DNA from 3 places in the Streptomyces sp. NPDC005551 genome. Region 2 is predicted to be linked to each of the others. Evidence: riboswitches for the same ligand, from Rfam matches in the RefSeq annotation. Region 2 holds a riboswitch; each other region holds the start of a gene.
What was found. A riboswitch is a leader RNA that binds a small molecule or an ion and turns the genes downstream of it on or off. The one in region 2 is predicted to bind S-adenosylmethionine.
Positions count from the first base shown of each region.

Region 1 (5,109 bases), on a different contig from region 2:
TGCACGAGCCGCTCAGCCAGGAGTCGCTGCACACGCTCACCGCGCACGAGCAGTACGAGCCGGCCGAGATCGGCCCCGCGGTCGACGAGAACGGTGTCGAGCGCAAGGTCTCGGGCACGCAGAAGCTGCGCGCGAAGCTCAGCAACGCGTACTACGGGGAAGAGAACCAGATCCCCAAGCCCACGGTCGAGGAGTACAAGGAGATCACGAGCGGCCACGGCCACCACTGATCCGCACCCCGGTCACACCCTGATCGCCACGGCTGGAGCCCCGTCCATTGCATGGACGGGGCTCTTTGCCGTCCCCGGGCCTGGATAGGGTGGACCCTGTCCGTCACACGTCGTGTACGTGTCTTCTCGTCCCTTTCCACGAACCCAGGAGCGGCATATGAGTGCTGTGACCCCCGCTGGAGGCGACATCGCGGCGGGCCGTTCCTGGCCCCAGGTGCTGAACGGCCTGCTCGACGGCCGTGACCAGAGCGCGGACGAGACGGCCTGGGCGATGGACCGCATCATGCGCGGCGAGGCGACGGACGCGCAGATCGCCGGGTTCGCGGTCGCGCTGCGCGCGAAGGGCGAGACGGTCCAGGAGATCTCCGGTCTCGTCCGCACGATGTACGAGCACGCCAACGTGATCGAGGTGCCCGGCGAGACCGTCGACATCGTCGGTACGGGCGGTGACGGCGCCAAGACGGTGAACATCTCCACGATGTCCGCGATCGTCGTGGCAGGCACGGGCGCCAAGGTGGTCAAGCACGGCAACCGGGCGGCGTCGAGCGCGTCCGGCGCCTCGGACGTCCTGGAGAAGCTCGGCGTCAATCTGGAGCTGACGCCGAAGCGGGTCGCCGAGGTGGCCGAGGAGGCCGGGATCACCTTCTGCTTCGCGGTGAAGTTCCATCCGGCGCTGCGTCATGTGGCCGCCGCGCGCGGGCAGTTGGGGATCCGGACCACCTTCAACTTCCTGGGCCCGCTGACCAACCCGGCCCGGGTGAAGGCCCAGGCGGTCGGTGTGGCCGACCTCAGGATGGCGCCCATCGTCGCCGGTGTCTTCGCGGAGCGCGGTCACTCCTCGCTGGTCTTCCGCGGCGACGACGGTCTCGACGAGCTGACCACCACGGCCACGTCGAGGGTGTGGATCGTCCGCGAGGGAAAGGTCCACGAGGAGAGCTTCGACCCGCGTGACGTCGGCCTCGAACTCGTCCCCGTGGAGGCTCTGCGGGGCGCCGACGCGTCGTACAACGCGGACGTCGCCCGGCGGCTGCTGAACGGCGAGACCGGGCCCGTACGGGACGCGGTGCTGCTGAACTCGGCGGCGGCCCTGGTCGCCCTGGAGCCGGAAGACGGACCGCTCGCGGAGCGGATCCGCGCGGGGATGGCGAAGGCGGCCGAGGCCATCGACTCCGGAGCCGCCAGGCGGACCCTCGGCCGGTGGGTCGCGGCCAGCCACGCCTGAACCGGACGCGAGACGCGCGGGCGCGGTCCGGATTCTGGACCGCGCCTTGCGCGTCGACGATCTTCTGGCAAGATGCTGTACCAGGTCATGAGCGACAGCCATCAGGCCCCGGCCGGCTGTCCGGCAACCCTCCGTCCGTGGCGGGGTGCCCCGGGTGAAGACCAGGCCGTAGGCAGCGAGGTCTGCGGCAAGCGCGGACCCCTCGCCTCACCAGGGGTCCTGGTCGTCGAGGGAGCCTTCTGTGAGCAAGCGAATGCGATAGGGCGCAGCGCCCCGCCTCCGCACACCCTTTTCACTTTTCCCTGTGCCGGAGCCGCCCCCTTCGCGGGCCGTCCGCACAGCGAATCCGCCTGCTTCTCACAGGAGTTCGCCATGTCTGTCCCCACCACGGCCGCCGACCGGTCCGTTTGTGCCCCGCTGCCCGTTCTGGGCCGGGATGTCACCGTCCCGCTGGTCACCGGCGGCGAGGTCACGTACGCCGCGCTGGACTACGCGGCCAGCGCTCCTGCCCTGCAGCGGGTGTGGGACGACGTCGCCGCGTACGCCCCGTACTACGGCAGCGTGCACCGGGGCGCCGGATACCTGTCGCAGCTGTCCACCGACCTCTTCGAGAACGCCCGCAGGACCGTCGCCGAGTTCCTCGACTGCCGCACCGGCGACCAGGTCGTCTTCACCCGCTCCACCACCGACTCGCTCAACCTGCTCGCCTCCGCCCTGCCCTCCGACTGCCAGGTCTTCGTCTTCGAGACCGAGCACCACGCCTCGCTGCTGCCCTGGCGGGACGCCCGCGTGACGTACCTGAACGCCCCGCGCACCCCGGGCGAGGCCGTCGCCACGCTGGAGCGGGCGCTGGCCGGCCGCGACCCGTACGGGCCGGCCCTGGTGTGCGTCACCGGTGCCTCGAACGTCACCGGCGAGCTGTGGCCGGTGCGTGAGCTCGCCGCAGCCGCCCACGCGCACGGCGCACGCATCGTCCTCGACGCGGCCCAGCTCGCCCCGCACCACCCGGTGTCCGTGCAGGACCTGGACGTCGACTGGGTCGCCTTCTCGGGGCACAAGCTCTACGCGCCCTTCGGCTCCGGCGTCCTCGCCGGCCGTGCCGACTGGCTGACCGAGGCCGAGCCGTACCTCGCGGGCGGCGGCGCCAGCCGCAAGGTGTCACGCCGCACGGACGGCGGGGTCGACGTGGAGTGGCACGAGAGCGCGGCCCGGCACGAGGCCGGCTCGCCGAACGTGATCGGTGTCCACTCCATCGCGTCGGCCTGCAAGGCGCTGACCGAGGCCGGGTTCGACACCCTGGTGGCCCGCGAGCAGCACCTCATCGACACGGTCCGCGCGGGCCTCGCCGAGGTGTCCGAGGTGCGGGTGCTGTCGCTCTTCGGCGACGACGCCCCGCGTGTCGGCGTCATCTCGTTCGTCGTCGACGGCTGGAACAGTTCGCACTTCGCGGCCGCGCTGTCCGCCGAGTACGGCATCGGGGTGCGCGACGGACTCTTCTGCGCCCACCCCCTGGTGCGCACCCTGCTGGGCACCGACCCGCAGAGCCAGGGGGAGTGCGGGGCCCCGGAGGCCGCGCCCGGCGAGAAGTCGCTGAACGCCATCCGCGTCAGCTTCGGCGCGGGCACCCCGGACGAGCACGTCGAGCGCTTCGTCCGCGCCGTGCGGGAACTCGTGCGGGACGGCGCCCGGTGGCAGTACCGGACCGAGGACGGGCGTTGCGTCCCGGCGGTCTGAGGCCGTAGGAAAGGCTCGGCGCCCGGAGGCGGTGGGAGCGGTGCGGTGCCGGCGGATCAGGAGTCGAGGCCGATCGCGAACGCCGCCTCCAGGTCGTGCTGGGAGTACGTGCGGAACGCGACGTGGGTGTCGGTGCCCTCGACGCCCGGGATCTTGCTGATCCGGCCGGGGATGACGTCGGCCAGGTCGTCGTGCGCCTGGACGCGGACCATGGCGATCAGGTCGTACGTGCCGGTGACGGAGAAGACCTCGCTGACGCTGTCGAGGGCCGCGATCGACTCCGCGATCTCGGGGATCCGGTCCACGCTGGTCTTGATGAGCACGATCGCGGTGATCACGGCTGGTTCTCTCCCTCGGGGGCCGTCACTGGGGTTTTCACTCTAGTCCCACGGCCGAAGCGCACCCAGGCGTGGAGGAACCCGGCGAAGAAGCCCAGCAGGTGGGCCAGGTAGGCGACTCCGGGCCCCTGGTCGTCGCGACCCGCCGCCAGCCACTGCAGGACCGCCCAGAAGGGCAGCACCACCCAGGCCGGGAAGCGCAGCGGGAGGAAGAACAGGAAAGGGAGGAGACTGGTCACCCGGGCGCCGGGGAACAGGTACAGGAACGCGCCGAGGACCGCGGAGACCGCCCCCGAGGCGCCGACGAGGGACTGCGTGGACTCGGCGTTGGCGATCGCGTACCCGAGCAGGGCCAGATATCCGCAGCCCAGATAGAAGAGGGCGAACTCGACATGGCCCATGCGCTCCTCCGCCATCACCCCGAAGACGCAGAAGAAGAGCATGTTCCCCAGCAGATGGAGCCAGCTGCCGTGGATGAACAGGGCCGTCGCGGGGGTGAGCCAGGCCCGTGGTACTCCGTCGAGAAGCTCGGCCGGCACCACGCCCCAGCGGTGGAAGTAGGCCTGCTGGGCGGCGAGCAGCTCGTCCCCGGTGCCGTAGGCGGGGTTGAGTCCCGCCGCGGGGCCGATGACGAAGATCAGGCAGCAGAGGCCGATCAGTCCGTACGTCACCGGCGCCGACCGCCCCCGGCTCGTCCGGCCGACCGCCGCACTCCACTTTCCGGTCATGCGGCAAAGCATGACGTAACAGGACCGGACCGCCCGGACCGCCTCGCCGCGTGGACGCCCGAGCGTCGGAGTCCCGCCAGGCCGTAGGGTACGAGCCACACGCACCAGGAAAGCTGGCGCATCACGGACACTAGAGGGAAGGCGAAACAGCCACGATGACGGTTCCCCTGCCGACCGCCGAGACCCGATGGCGCTGCATGCTCTGCGGCAACCTCACGCGTTTCGACGTGACCCGCTCCTCGAAGGTCGTCGAGTATGTGCACCTCGACCTGGCCGGTGAGCCGAAGGTCGAGGAGCGGGAGGTGGTCAATGAGACCATCGACTCGGTGCGGTGCCGCTGGTGCAACGCGGTGGACCAGGTGGAACTCGTGGACAGGCCGGGCGCCGGCTCCTGACGATGGGGGTCCCCCCGCTCGAGCGAAGCCGAGAGCGGGGGAGGGCCCCGCGAGAAATTGGGGTGTGACGGATGGTGGAGACCACGGGCGGGGAGCCGGACGACGGCACCGCCGAGGTGCTCGACCGTCCGCTGCCCGACGGCGTGCGCCGCCGGGTCGTGCAGATCGTGTCCGACGGCTTCGGCGGGCTGACCATGACCGAACTGCCCGCGCAGCTGCGGCAGTATGCGCGGTTCGCCCCGAACCGGCGGGCCAAGTTCGCGGGCAACGCCATGGCCGCGGCGCTGGAGACGGACCCGCTGTTCAGACAGCGCATCGCCGAGAAGCTGAGAGAGGCCCAGCCGGAACTGACCGGCGCCCTCGACGCGGGCTCACCGCCCCCGGCCGCGGACCCGCTGGACGTGGGGGCCGCGGCCTACGTGTTGCGCCCCACGGGCTGGGTGAAGCTGGTGACCGCCGCGG
Region 1 covers NZ_JBIAJE010000017.1:6,713-11,821, forward strand. The annotation lists gene ACFYP4_RS33285 (cytochrome bc complex cytochrome b subunit) at 1-230, shown strand, start outside; gene trpD (anthranilate phosphoribosyltransferase) at 388-1,452, shown strand; SAM riboswitch class IV at 1,536-1,652, shown strand; gene ACFYP4_RS33295 (aminotransferase class V-fold PLP-dependent enzyme) at 1,825-3,186, shown strand; gene ACFYP4_RS33300 (Lrp/AsnC ligand binding domain-containing protein) at 3,243-3,524, opposite strand; gene ACFYP4_RS33305 (rhomboid family intramembrane serine protease) at 3,521-4,252, opposite strand; gene ACFYP4_RS33310 (hypothetical protein) at 4,408-4,647, shown strand; gene ACFYP4_RS33315 (NYN domain-containing protein) at 4,719-5,109, shown strand, end outside.
Region 1: it holds a riboswitch for S-adenosylmethionine, as region 2 does, so the genes downstream of both, ACFYP4_RS33295 (aminotransferase class V-fold PLP-dependent enzyme) here and ACFYP4_RS15965 (glutathione S-transferase family protein) in region 2, are expected to answer to the same signal.

Region 2 (5,109 bases):
CACTGTCCACCGCGGCCGCGGCCCGTGCCATCTGGTCCGGCACCGGGGAGGTGAAGACCTCGCCCGGACAGGCCGCCGACAGCATGCCGGGACCCACGAATCCGCCGTGCAGCGGTTCGTGCCCGGAACCACCACCGGAGATGAGCCCGACCTTTCCGGCCACCGGGGCGTCGCGCCGGACGACCAGCCGGTTCTCGACGTCGACCGTCAGCTCCGGATGGGCGGCCGCCATGCCCCGCAGGGCGTCCGCGACCACTGTCTCCGCCACGTTGATGAGCATCTTCATGGGTACCTCCTGATGAGATCCGCCTCTTGCAGTATCGGCGTTCCGGAGGCGGTGGTCACGTGCTGCGGGTCCCCGGGTGGAGCGGACGGGCCGGTGCGGGGCGGACGGCGGGCCGGTGACGTACGAGGAAACGCCCCGGCGGGCCGGGGTACCGGCGCCCCGGAAGGGGCGCGGTCCCGGTCCGCCGGGGCGCGGGGCCGGCTCGGGACGCTCAGGCCAGCTTCTTCAGCAGTTCGGCGGCGAGCGGAGCGGAGGAGGACGGGTTCTGGCCGGTGACCAGGTTGCGGTCGACGACCACGTGCGGGGCCCACGGCTCACCCTCCTGGAAGTCCGCGCCCGCCTCGACGAGCCGGTCCTGGAGCAGCCACTTCGCCTTGTCGGCGAAGCCGGCCTGGGTTTCCTCCGCGTTGGTGAACCCGGTCAGGCGGTACCCCGCGAAGGCGTTGCCGCCGTCCTCCAGCCGCGCGGCGAGCAGCGCGGCAGGGGCGTGGCAGACCACACCGAGGGGCCTGCCCGATGCCAGGGCGTCGACGAGCAGCCGGCCGGAGACGGTGTCGACGGCGAGGTCCTCCATCGGTCCGTGGCCCCCGGGGTAGTAGACGGCCGCGTAGTCGTCGAGCCGTACGTCCTCCAGCCGGATCGGCTGCCGGAACTCACTGATCGACGCCAGGACTCCGTCGACCCGGTCGGCGCCCTCCTGGCCGCCGTTCACCTCGGGCGCGAGGCTCGCCCGGTCCACGGTCGGTACGGCACCGCCGGGCGTGGCGACCACGATCTCGTGGCCCGCGGCCGTGAACGCCTCGTACGGGGCGACCGCTTCCTCGGCCCAGAAGCCGGTCGGGTGCTTGCTGCCGTCCGCGAGGGTCCAGTGGTCGGCGCCGGTCATCACAAAAAGAATCTTCGACATACGACGAACGTAGACGCGCGGGGCCATAAGTTACCAATAGGCATGCCGCTCGGAGCCATAGGAGATCCGATGCCTCGAAGGGAATACGCCACCCCGCCCGGTGGGATCCCCGGTGGGCCCGGGGCCGGACCGGGGATCAGCCGCGCACGGCACCCCGTCGTTCCAGGATGCGCAGGGACCGCTCCGCCCACGTGATGTTCTCCCGCTCGAACGCGCGCCCCCGCGTCAGCGTGAGGTACGGGCCGATCCGCTCGGCACCGGACAGGTACTCCTCCTCGGTGCGGCCGTCGAGGAGGCGGGCGCACAGCCGGTCGTAGCGGGCCAGTTTCGCGCGGGCCCACTCCAGCCGCTCGGTGATCGCCGCGCGCACGGCATCGAGGTCGCCCTCGTCGACGGCGTGGACCTTGACCAGGAGCTCGTCGCGGATGGCCGTCGGTCTCGGCGGGGTGGCCGTGAAGTCGTGCAGCGCGCGGCGGCCGGCGTCCGTGAGCGAGAACATCCGCTTGTCGGGTCTGCGCTCCTGCCGCACGAGCCGGGCCGCGATGAGCCCCTCGCCCGCCATGCGGTCGAGTTCCCGGTACAGCTGCTGGGGAGTCGCCATCCAGAAGTTGGCGATCGCCGCGTCGAACCCCTTGGCCAGGTCGTACCCCGACGCCTCGCCCTCGAGAAGCGCGGCCAGGACCGCGTTGCGCAATGCCATGCGCCCAACCTAGATGTCCACCCGAACCCATGAGTAATCTCTTCCACACCTGATCAATTAGTTGACTATGAGAGGTGGGCGCGATGCATCCGTTCCGCAAGGCGGTGGAGGCGAACGACCACGCCGCGATCGAGGCGCTCCTGGCCGACGACGTCGTGTTCACCAGCCCTGTCGTCTTCAAGCCGTACACCGGCCGGGCGATCACCGCGGCGATCGTGCGCGGTGTCTCCCGTGTCTTCACGGACTTCCACTACGTCCGGGAGATCGGCGGCGGCGACGGCGGCGACCACGCGCTGGTCTTCCGGGCGAAGGTGGGCGACAGGGAGATTGAGGGCTGCGATTTCCTGCACCTCGACGAGGACGGCAGGATCGACGACCTCATGGTGATGGTCCGCCCGCTGTCGGCGGCCCAGGCACTCCAGGAGGCGATGGCCGCGCAGTTCGAGCAGATATCGCGGGAAGCGGTCGAGCGCGCGGACGGATAGTCGGGCGCACGGACGGACGGCGGACGGACGGATGGGGAGCGGCGGGGGCGGGGCCCCCGCCACCACGGCCTACCTCGGTCGTGCGGCCCGCGGCTGCGGAGCGCCGGCACGGCTCGTCCGTCCGCGGAACGCCGGGTGCGCGGCCAGCCGTCGTACGTAGGCCCGGAGGTGTCCGTACGGGGCGAGCGCGTCCGGGTCCTCGAGGTGGACGAGGGCGACCCAGAGGTCCACGTCCGCGGCGGTCAGGTCGCGGCCCGCGGCGTAGGGCGCCGAGGCCAGTCGCCGGTTCAGCCGCCCGAGTGCGGCGGACCGCCTATGCGGCGCTGCGGCCGGTACGACGTCGGCGTCCAGGAGTTCGCCCAGGGCGTCGATGTCCGCGGCGCGGGCCGGCGGGCGGAGTGCGGGAAGCCCGGTGCCGGTGCGGACGGCCAGACCCGCGAGGTCGCGCAGGATGTCGGGGGTGTGGTTGCTGACGACGCGTCCGGTCCAGCGGTCGCAGAGGGCGGGCGCGGTGAGCGGGCCCTCGTAGTGGTGCCAGGTGGCCTCGTAGGCCCGGCGCAGGGCCGCGAACCCGTCGGACACCTGGCCGGCGTCGCCGGTGTGCGTCAGGGGGGTGGTGGCGACGAAGTCTCCGAGGCCCAGCAGGTCCAGGGTGATCGAGACGCGCAGCGAGCGGGGACAGTCGGTGCACAGGTACAGCCGGTAGCGGTGCGGTGCCGGGTAGAAGCCGCCTGCCAGGCCGACGCCGATACGGCTGTGGAGGCGGCGCGGGCCGGTCGGCGACCCCGTGCCGCGGGAACCGGGAACCGGGCCGGGGATGCCGTCGGGACGTCCGGCGTCGGACGTGGTGCAGGGTGTGCTCGTGCTGGAGGCGTGCGACATGGTCTCGGGCATGACTCTCCACGGGTGAGGAAGTCCGGCCGCCCGGTGGGCGCCGCGACGAAACGGAGTGACTGCGCTCTCGTACCGGTCCGGATCGGCGGTTAGTAGGCGCTGGAGACACGCGACAGATCGATGTGCAGGCGCCTCGTCAAACCGTTCCTCGGCATTTCCACCGGTCCACGCTCGGGGCTCGCGGGATGCGAGACCACGCTTGTCCCGCCGCACCGGCGGAACCCGGTCGTCACCCGGGGCACCCCGTCGCGGTGGAAGGGTTGCCTGCCAGCGGGCCGGGGCCGATGACCGTACGAGCAGGGAGCCTGCCCGCGGGGCGCTGACAATCGTGACCGTCCCCGTCAGTGTCGTCGCGCTCCGTGAGAGCGTCAAGAAGGCCTGCACGACGTCTCACGACGTGGTCGGGGCAGCCCGTCCGAGCGCCGGGGGACGGACGCCGCCCGGAACGTGTCCGAGCAGTTCCCGCACCAGCGCGGCCACTTGCTCCGTCTCGATGAGGAAGCCGTCGTGGCCGTACGGGGACACGACCGTACGGAGACGGTCCGCCGTGCCGATCCCGGCGGCCAACTCCGCCTGCTGGTAGAGCGGATAGAGCCGGTCGGAGTCGACCGCGGCCACCAGGGTCCGGGCCGTGACGCGGCTCAGTGCCGCCCGGACGCCCCCGCGGCCCCGCCCGACGTCGTGGCTGTTCATGGCCTCCGCCAGTGCGACATAGCTGCCCGCGTCGAAGCGGCGCACCAGCTTGGCGGCATGGTGGTCCAGGTACGACTCGACCTGGTACCGGCCGCCGTTCCACGGCTCCTCCGTGCCCTGGTACCCGCGGCCGAAGCGGGTCCTCAGCTCCGGCTCGCTGCGATAGGTGACATGGGCGAGGCGCCGGGCCAGGCCGAGTCCCGTGTGCGGTCCGCGGCCGGGCCCGGCGTCGTGGTAGTCGCCGCCGCGCCAGTGGGGGTCGGCGCGGATCGCGTGGACCTGCGCCGAGGCCCAGGCGATCTGCTCGGCGCTCGCCGCGGCGGTCGTCGCCAGCAGCAGCAGCGAGTCCGTGCGCTCCGGGTACGACACGGCCCACTCCAGGGCACGCATCCCGCCCATCGACCCGCCCAGCACCAGCGCCCACCGGCCGATGCCGAGCGCGTCGGCCAAGCCGGCCTCGGCCGCCACCTGGTCACGCTGTGTCAGAAACGGGAAGCCGGCGCCCCAGCACCGTCCGCCGGGACGCCGCGAGGACGGTCCCGTGCTGCCCTGGCAGCCGCCCAGCACGTTGGGGGCGACGACGAACCAGCGGTCCGTGTCGAGTGCCCGGCCCGGTCCCACCAACCCGTCCCACCAACCCGGAGTGGGATGCCCCGGTCCGGCGGGTCCGGCGACGTGACTGTCCCCGGTGAGCGCGTGCAGCACCAGCACGGCGTTGGACCCGTCCGGCGCGGGCCGCCCCCAGGTCTCGAACGCCAGCCGCACGCCCGGCAGTTCACCGCCCGCCTCCAGGGGCAGCGGCGTCCCGCGGACGTGCCACTGGCGCCGTCCGGCCGGGTCTCCCTCCCGCCACGCCCCGGAGGCCGGCGGGAGGGGGACCGGGGAGGTCGCCGGCCCGGCGTTCAGGACGCGCCCTTCGCGGCGCGGAAGCCGGCCTCCAAGTCCGCTTTGAGATCCGCGAGGTTCTCGATGCCGACCGACAGGCGCACCAGGCCCGGCGAGGTCCCGGTCGCCGCCAGGCCGTCCTCGTCGAGCTGGCTGTGTGTCGTGGACGCCGGGTGGATGATCAGGCTGCGTACGTCACCGATGTTGGCGAGATGGCTGAACAGCTCGACCGCGTCCACGAACCGCTTCCCGGCCTCGA
Region 2 covers NZ_JBIAJE010000005.1:126,527-131,635, reverse strand. The annotation lists gene dhaK (dihydroxyacetone kinase subunit DhaK) at 1-286, opposite strand, end outside; gene ACFYP4_RS15980 (type 1 glutamine amidotransferase domain-containing protein) at 498-1,193, opposite strand; gene ACFYP4_RS15975 (PadR family transcriptional regulator) at 1,330-1,893, opposite strand; gene ACFYP4_RS15970 (nuclear transport factor 2 family protein) at 1,977-2,378, shown strand; gene ACFYP4_RS15965 (glutathione S-transferase family protein) at 2,448-3,272, opposite strand; SAM riboswitch class IV at 3,463-3,606, opposite strand; gene ACFYP4_RS15960 (homoserine O-acetyltransferase) at 3,663-4,871, opposite strand; gene ACFYP4_RS15955 (bifunctional o-acetylhomoserine/o-acetylserine sulfhydrylase) at 4,868-5,109, opposite strand, start outside.

Region 3 (5,109 bases), on a different contig from region 2:
CCGCGCAGCACCTGCTGCGCGATGTCGTCGGGCAGCATCCGGAAGTAGTCGACCGGCGCCCACGGCGTGTGCGAGAAGTGCCCGATGCGCAGGTCGGGCCGCAGCTCACGGAGCATCCCGGGCACCAGCGTCAGGTGGTAGTCCTGCACGAGGACCGAGGCCCCCGTCGCCGCCGCCGAGGCCAGCGCGTCGGCGAAGGCCCGGTTGTACGTCTCGTACGACGCCCACCGGCGCCGGAACTCCGCGTCGAAGGCGGGCTCGAGCGGGGTCTGGTACAGCATGTGGTGGACGAACCACAGCACCGAGTTCGCGATGCCGTTGTACGCGTCCGTGTGCACCTCGGCGTCGATGTCGAGCATCCGCACGCCGTCCTCGCCGACGCCCCGCCGCACCGCCTCGCGGTCCCCGTCGCCGAGGGCCGCGCACACCCACAGGGCGCCCGCGTCCGGCCCGATCGCCGACAGTCCCGAGACCAGCCCGCCCCCGCCGCGCCGGGCGCGGAGCGAGCCGTCCTCGCGCAGCTCGTAGGAGACCGGGCCGCGGTTGGACGCGACAAGGATCTGGTGGTCACCGTGCGTGGAAGCCATAGACCTCAACCTAGCCCGGCTCGGAAACGCTCAAACGTACGGGCGGGGTACCGCCTCGCCCGTCGGCCGCCGGAGCACGTCGTCCGGCGGCAGCCGGCCCCGCCCGGCATCACCCGGTGTCCGGGCTCAGGCCACTCTGCGTGAGCGGTACTCGGCCAGCTCCACCATCGGGGGCCGCTCCTGCGTGTCCACGGAGTGGGTGCGCGGCACGAAGCCGTCCTCACCCCGCTCGAACTGGGTGAGGGCCGGGCGGACGAGGTGCCCGCGGGCGAGCCGGAGCTGCGCGGTGCGGTAGATCGCCGCCGACATCCGGCCGAGCGCCTGCCCGTCCTGGTGGCGGTGCCTGCGCACTCCCACGTCGACCTGGGCGAGCGCGTCGAGACCCACCAGGTGCAGCGCGTCCACCAGCATGCCCAGCTCCACCCCGTACCCGACGGGGAACGGCAGCCGCTCCAGCAGCGACCGGCGCGCCGCGTACTCGCCGCCCAGCGGCTGGACGAAGCCCGCGAGCTGCGGCCAGTGCATGTTCAGGAGCGGACGCGCCATGAGCTCGGTCACCCGGCCGCCCTGGCCCGCGGCGGTTCTGCCGGAGGCGGACCCGTCGGACACGGTCAGCGGCCGGTCGTACATGGCCTTGACCAGGGCCACGCCCGGGTCGGTGAGCAGCGGGCCCACGATCCCCGTGACGAAGTCGGAGGAGAACTCGCGCAGGTCCGCGTCGACGAAGCAGACGATGTCCCCGCTCGTCACCAGCAGGGACCGCCACAGGACCTCGCCCTTGCCGGGGACGGGCGGGAGCCGCGGCAGGATGTCGTCCCGGTGCACCACGCGGGCGCCCGCCGCGGCGGCCACCTCGGAGGTGCGGTCGGACGAGCCCGAGTCGACGACGACGATCTCGTCGACGAGCGGGACCCGCAGCATCAGGTCGTGGCGGACGGCCGCGACTATCGCGCCGACGGTCTCCTCCTCGTTCAGGGCGGGCAGCACGACGCTGACCGTCGACCCCGTGGTGCGTTTGGCGGCCGTCAGCTGGTGGAGCGGACGGTCGGTCACGGACCAGGAGCGGGTGCTCAGCCAGCGCTCGACTTCTTCCAGCACGGTCCGGGCTCCTCTCTGTCCGACCACACGCCACGCCGGGGTGTGATCCATCTCGCGGTTCGGACGACTATCTCAACTGTCCTGGCCTTCGGTTACAGTCTTGAACAACGCGGATGACCATCGCATGTCCTGGCTCGGTCCCCGCGTCGCGACCAACAACTGAACACCGCTCATCCAGAGGGGCAGAGGGATACGGCCCGTTGAAGCCCCGGCAACCCTCCAGCCGGTCTCGTCCTGATCATCGCCGATCAGCGTCGCGAGGCTCCCGGCTAGGGAAGGTGCCAAATCCGTCTCACGGCGAAGTGCGCCGTGAGGAAGATGAGGAGAAAGGGCCTCGCCTCCATGGCTGCGCAGACAGTTGCAAGCACCACCGATTCTTCCACCGCCGCGGACTCCGTCGATCTCGGCCCCGCCGCGGCCCTCTCCTGCCGCGAATGCGGACACCGCGTGCCGCTCGGCCCGGTCTTCGCCTGCGAGGAGTGTTTCGGCCCGCTGGAGATCGCCTACGACTTCTCGGCGTACGACACCGAGGAACTCCGCAAGCGCATCGAAGCGGGCCCCGCGAACATCTGGCGCTACGCGCCGCTGCTGCCCGTCCCCGAGGACGTCGCCGACAAGCCGAACATCAACCCGGGCTGGACCAAGCTCGTGCAGGCCGACAACCTCGCGCGCGAACTGGGCGTCGACCCCGGCAAGCTCTTCGTCAAGGACGACTCGGGCAACCCGACGCACTCCTTCAAGGACCGCGTCGTCGCGCAGGCCCTGGAGGCCGCCCGCGCCTTCGGCTTCACCACGCTCTCCTGCTCCTCCACCGGCAACCTGGCGGGTGCCGTCGGTGCCGCCGCCGCCCGGGCCGGCTTCCGCTCCTGCGTGTTCATCCCGCACGACCTGGAGCAGGGCAAGATCGTCATGGCCGCGGTCTACGGCGGCGAGCTCGTCGGCATCGAGGGCAACTACGACGACGTCAACCGCTTCTGCTCCGAGCTCATCGGCGACCCGGCCGGCGAGGGCTGGGGCTTCGTCAACGTCAACCTGCGGCCGTACTACGCGGAGGGCTCGAAGACCCTCGCGTACGAGATCTGCGAGCAGCTCGGCTGGCGGCTGCCGGACCAGCTGGTCGTGCCGATCGCCTCGGGCTCCCAGCTCACGAAGATCGACAAGGGGCTGCGGGAGCTGATCGGGCTCGGCCTCGTCGAGGACCGGCCGTACAAGATCTTCGGCGCCCAGGCCGAGGGCTGCTCGCCGGTGTCCGTGGCCTACAAGGCGGGACACGACGTCGTACGGCCGCAGAAGCCGGACACGATCGCCAAGTCGCTCGCCATCGGCAACCCGGCCGACGGGCCGTACGTCCTCGACATCGCGCGCCGGACCGGTGGCGCGGTGGAGGATGTCGACGACGGGCAGATCGTCGACGCGATCAAGCTGCTGGCGCGGACGGAGGGCATCTTCGCCGAGACGGCGGGCGGCGTGACCGTGGGTGTCACGAAGAAGCTGATCGAGAGCGGCGTCCTGGACCCGACCCTGACGACGGTCGTCCTCAACACCGGTGACGGCCTCAAGACCCTCGACGCGGTGGCCGGCACCGGTCTGACCGCGACCATCCGCCCGAACCTGGACTCCTTCCGAGAGGCTGGCCTCGCATCATGAGCGTCAACGTTCGCATCCCCACCATCCTGCGCACCTACACGGGTGGCAGGGCCGAGGTCCCGGCGGAGGGCGCGACCCTCGCCGAGGTCATCTCGGACCTGGAGAAGAACCACACGGGCATCGCCGCGCGCGTCCTGGACGACCAGGGCAAGCTGCGCCGCTTCGTCAACGTGTACGTGAACGACGACGACGTGCGTTTCGAGCAGGGCCTCCAGACGGCGACGCCGGACGGCGCGGGCGTCTCGATCATCCCGGCCGTGGCCGGCGGCTGCTGACAACCGGGCTCCGAAAACCGGCTGTTCCCCCGGATTGCCCTCTCCGCAAGAAACGGAGGGGGCAATTCTGCATGGTTGAGCACGGTACAGTTGGGGAAGCTGCCGTTCTTTCCATGCCGGGCGCATATGAACGCCGATCCGGTGTCCGACAAGAAGCAGCCAATGTGCCCGGCCTTTTCAAGCCTTTCATGGCACCTACGGGGCCCGACTTGCCCTGAACATGTGCGAGTCCTCCACATATTGCCGATCATGCGTGCCCGGATTTCTCGTCCGACTGACCTGTTGCAGACGGCAGTTGGACAGATACATTCAGCCGCGGTCGACGCGTTCCGGCGCACACCCCCAACCGTTGGGGGGTGAGGTCTGACCCGGATCCGCGAAGTGCGGATCTGTGCAAGGGCCAGTAATAGGGGAGTTGGGCATGGCTCAGGGCACCGTCAAGTGGTTCAACGCGGAGAAGGGGTACGGCTTCATCGCGGTCGACGGTGGTGCGGACGTCTTCGTGCACTACAGCGCGATTCAGATGGACGGCTACCGCACCCTTGAAGAGGGTCAGCGAGTGGAGTTCGAGATCTCGCAGGGCCAGAAGGGTCCGCAGGCGGACATGGTCAAACTCGCCGTCTGATCTCGGCGCGATCGGCCACCGACGCACGTATTCACTCACGTCGAGGGGTCCGTATCCCATCAGGGGTACGGGCCCCTCGGGCGTTCCCCGACCCGGCCGCGACGAGGCCCGCGGCGGGGCGACCGGGAGGCCGGGACGGTGTTGTGGCAGCGCGTGCGGGAGGTTGGGACGGGTGCCGTCCCGGGGCGTGCGGGCGCGTGGGAGTGCTCCCGGCGGGGTCCGCGCGCCCCCTGGAAGGGGCTCACTGCGGGGGAGCGTCTTGCACTCTCGGGGGTCGAGTGCTAATCATTGGCGTTAGCACTCTGAAGGTGAGAGTGACAACGAAGGACCGGGTCGGCGAGGCCCGCAGGCCATGTGGGGCAAGGAACCACGAGGCAGGCAGGCCGTCCGTCGCGGGCGCCAGCGCGGTCCGGAGCAATCCACCCCAGTCCGGGAGGACCACTTCACATGGCCAAGATCATCGCGTTCGACGAGGAGGCACGGCGCGGTCTCGAGCGCGGGATGAACCAGCTCGCCGACGCCGTCAAGGTCACCCTTGGTCCCAAGGGTCGCAACGTCGTCCTCGAGAAGAAGTGGGGCGCCCCCACGATCACCAACGATGGTGTTTCCATCGCCAAGGAGATCGAGCTCGAGGATCCGTACGAAAAGATCGGCGCCGAGCTGGTCAAGGAAGTCGCGAAGAAGACCGACGACGTGGCCGGTGACGGCACGACGACCGCGACCGTCCTGGCCCAGGCGCTGGTCCGCGAGGGCCTGCGCAACGTCGCCGCCGGCGCCAACCCGATGGCTCTGAAGCGCGGTATCGAGAAGGCCGTCGAGGCCGTCTCCGGTGCCCTGCTGGAGCAGGCGAAGGATGTCGAGACCAAGGAGCAGATCG
Region 3 covers NZ_JBIAJE010000009.1:406,398-411,506, reverse strand. The annotation lists gene ACFYP4_RS26995 (trehalose-6-phosphate synthase) at 1-587, opposite strand, end outside; gene ACFYP4_RS26990 (glucosyl-3-phosphoglycerate synthase) at 714-1,685, opposite strand; SAM riboswitch class I at 1,853-2,010, shown strand; gene thrC (threonine synthase) at 2,028-3,332, shown strand; gene ACFYP4_RS26980 (MoaD/ThiS family protein) at 3,329-3,607, shown strand; gene ACFYP4_RS26975 (cold-shock protein) at 4,029-4,232, shown strand; gene groL (chaperonin GroEL) at 4,680-5,109, shown strand, end outside.
Region 3: it holds a riboswitch for S-adenosylmethionine, as region 2 does, so the genes downstream of both, thrC (threonine synthase) here and ACFYP4_RS15965 (glutathione S-transferase family protein) in region 2, are expected to answer to the same signal.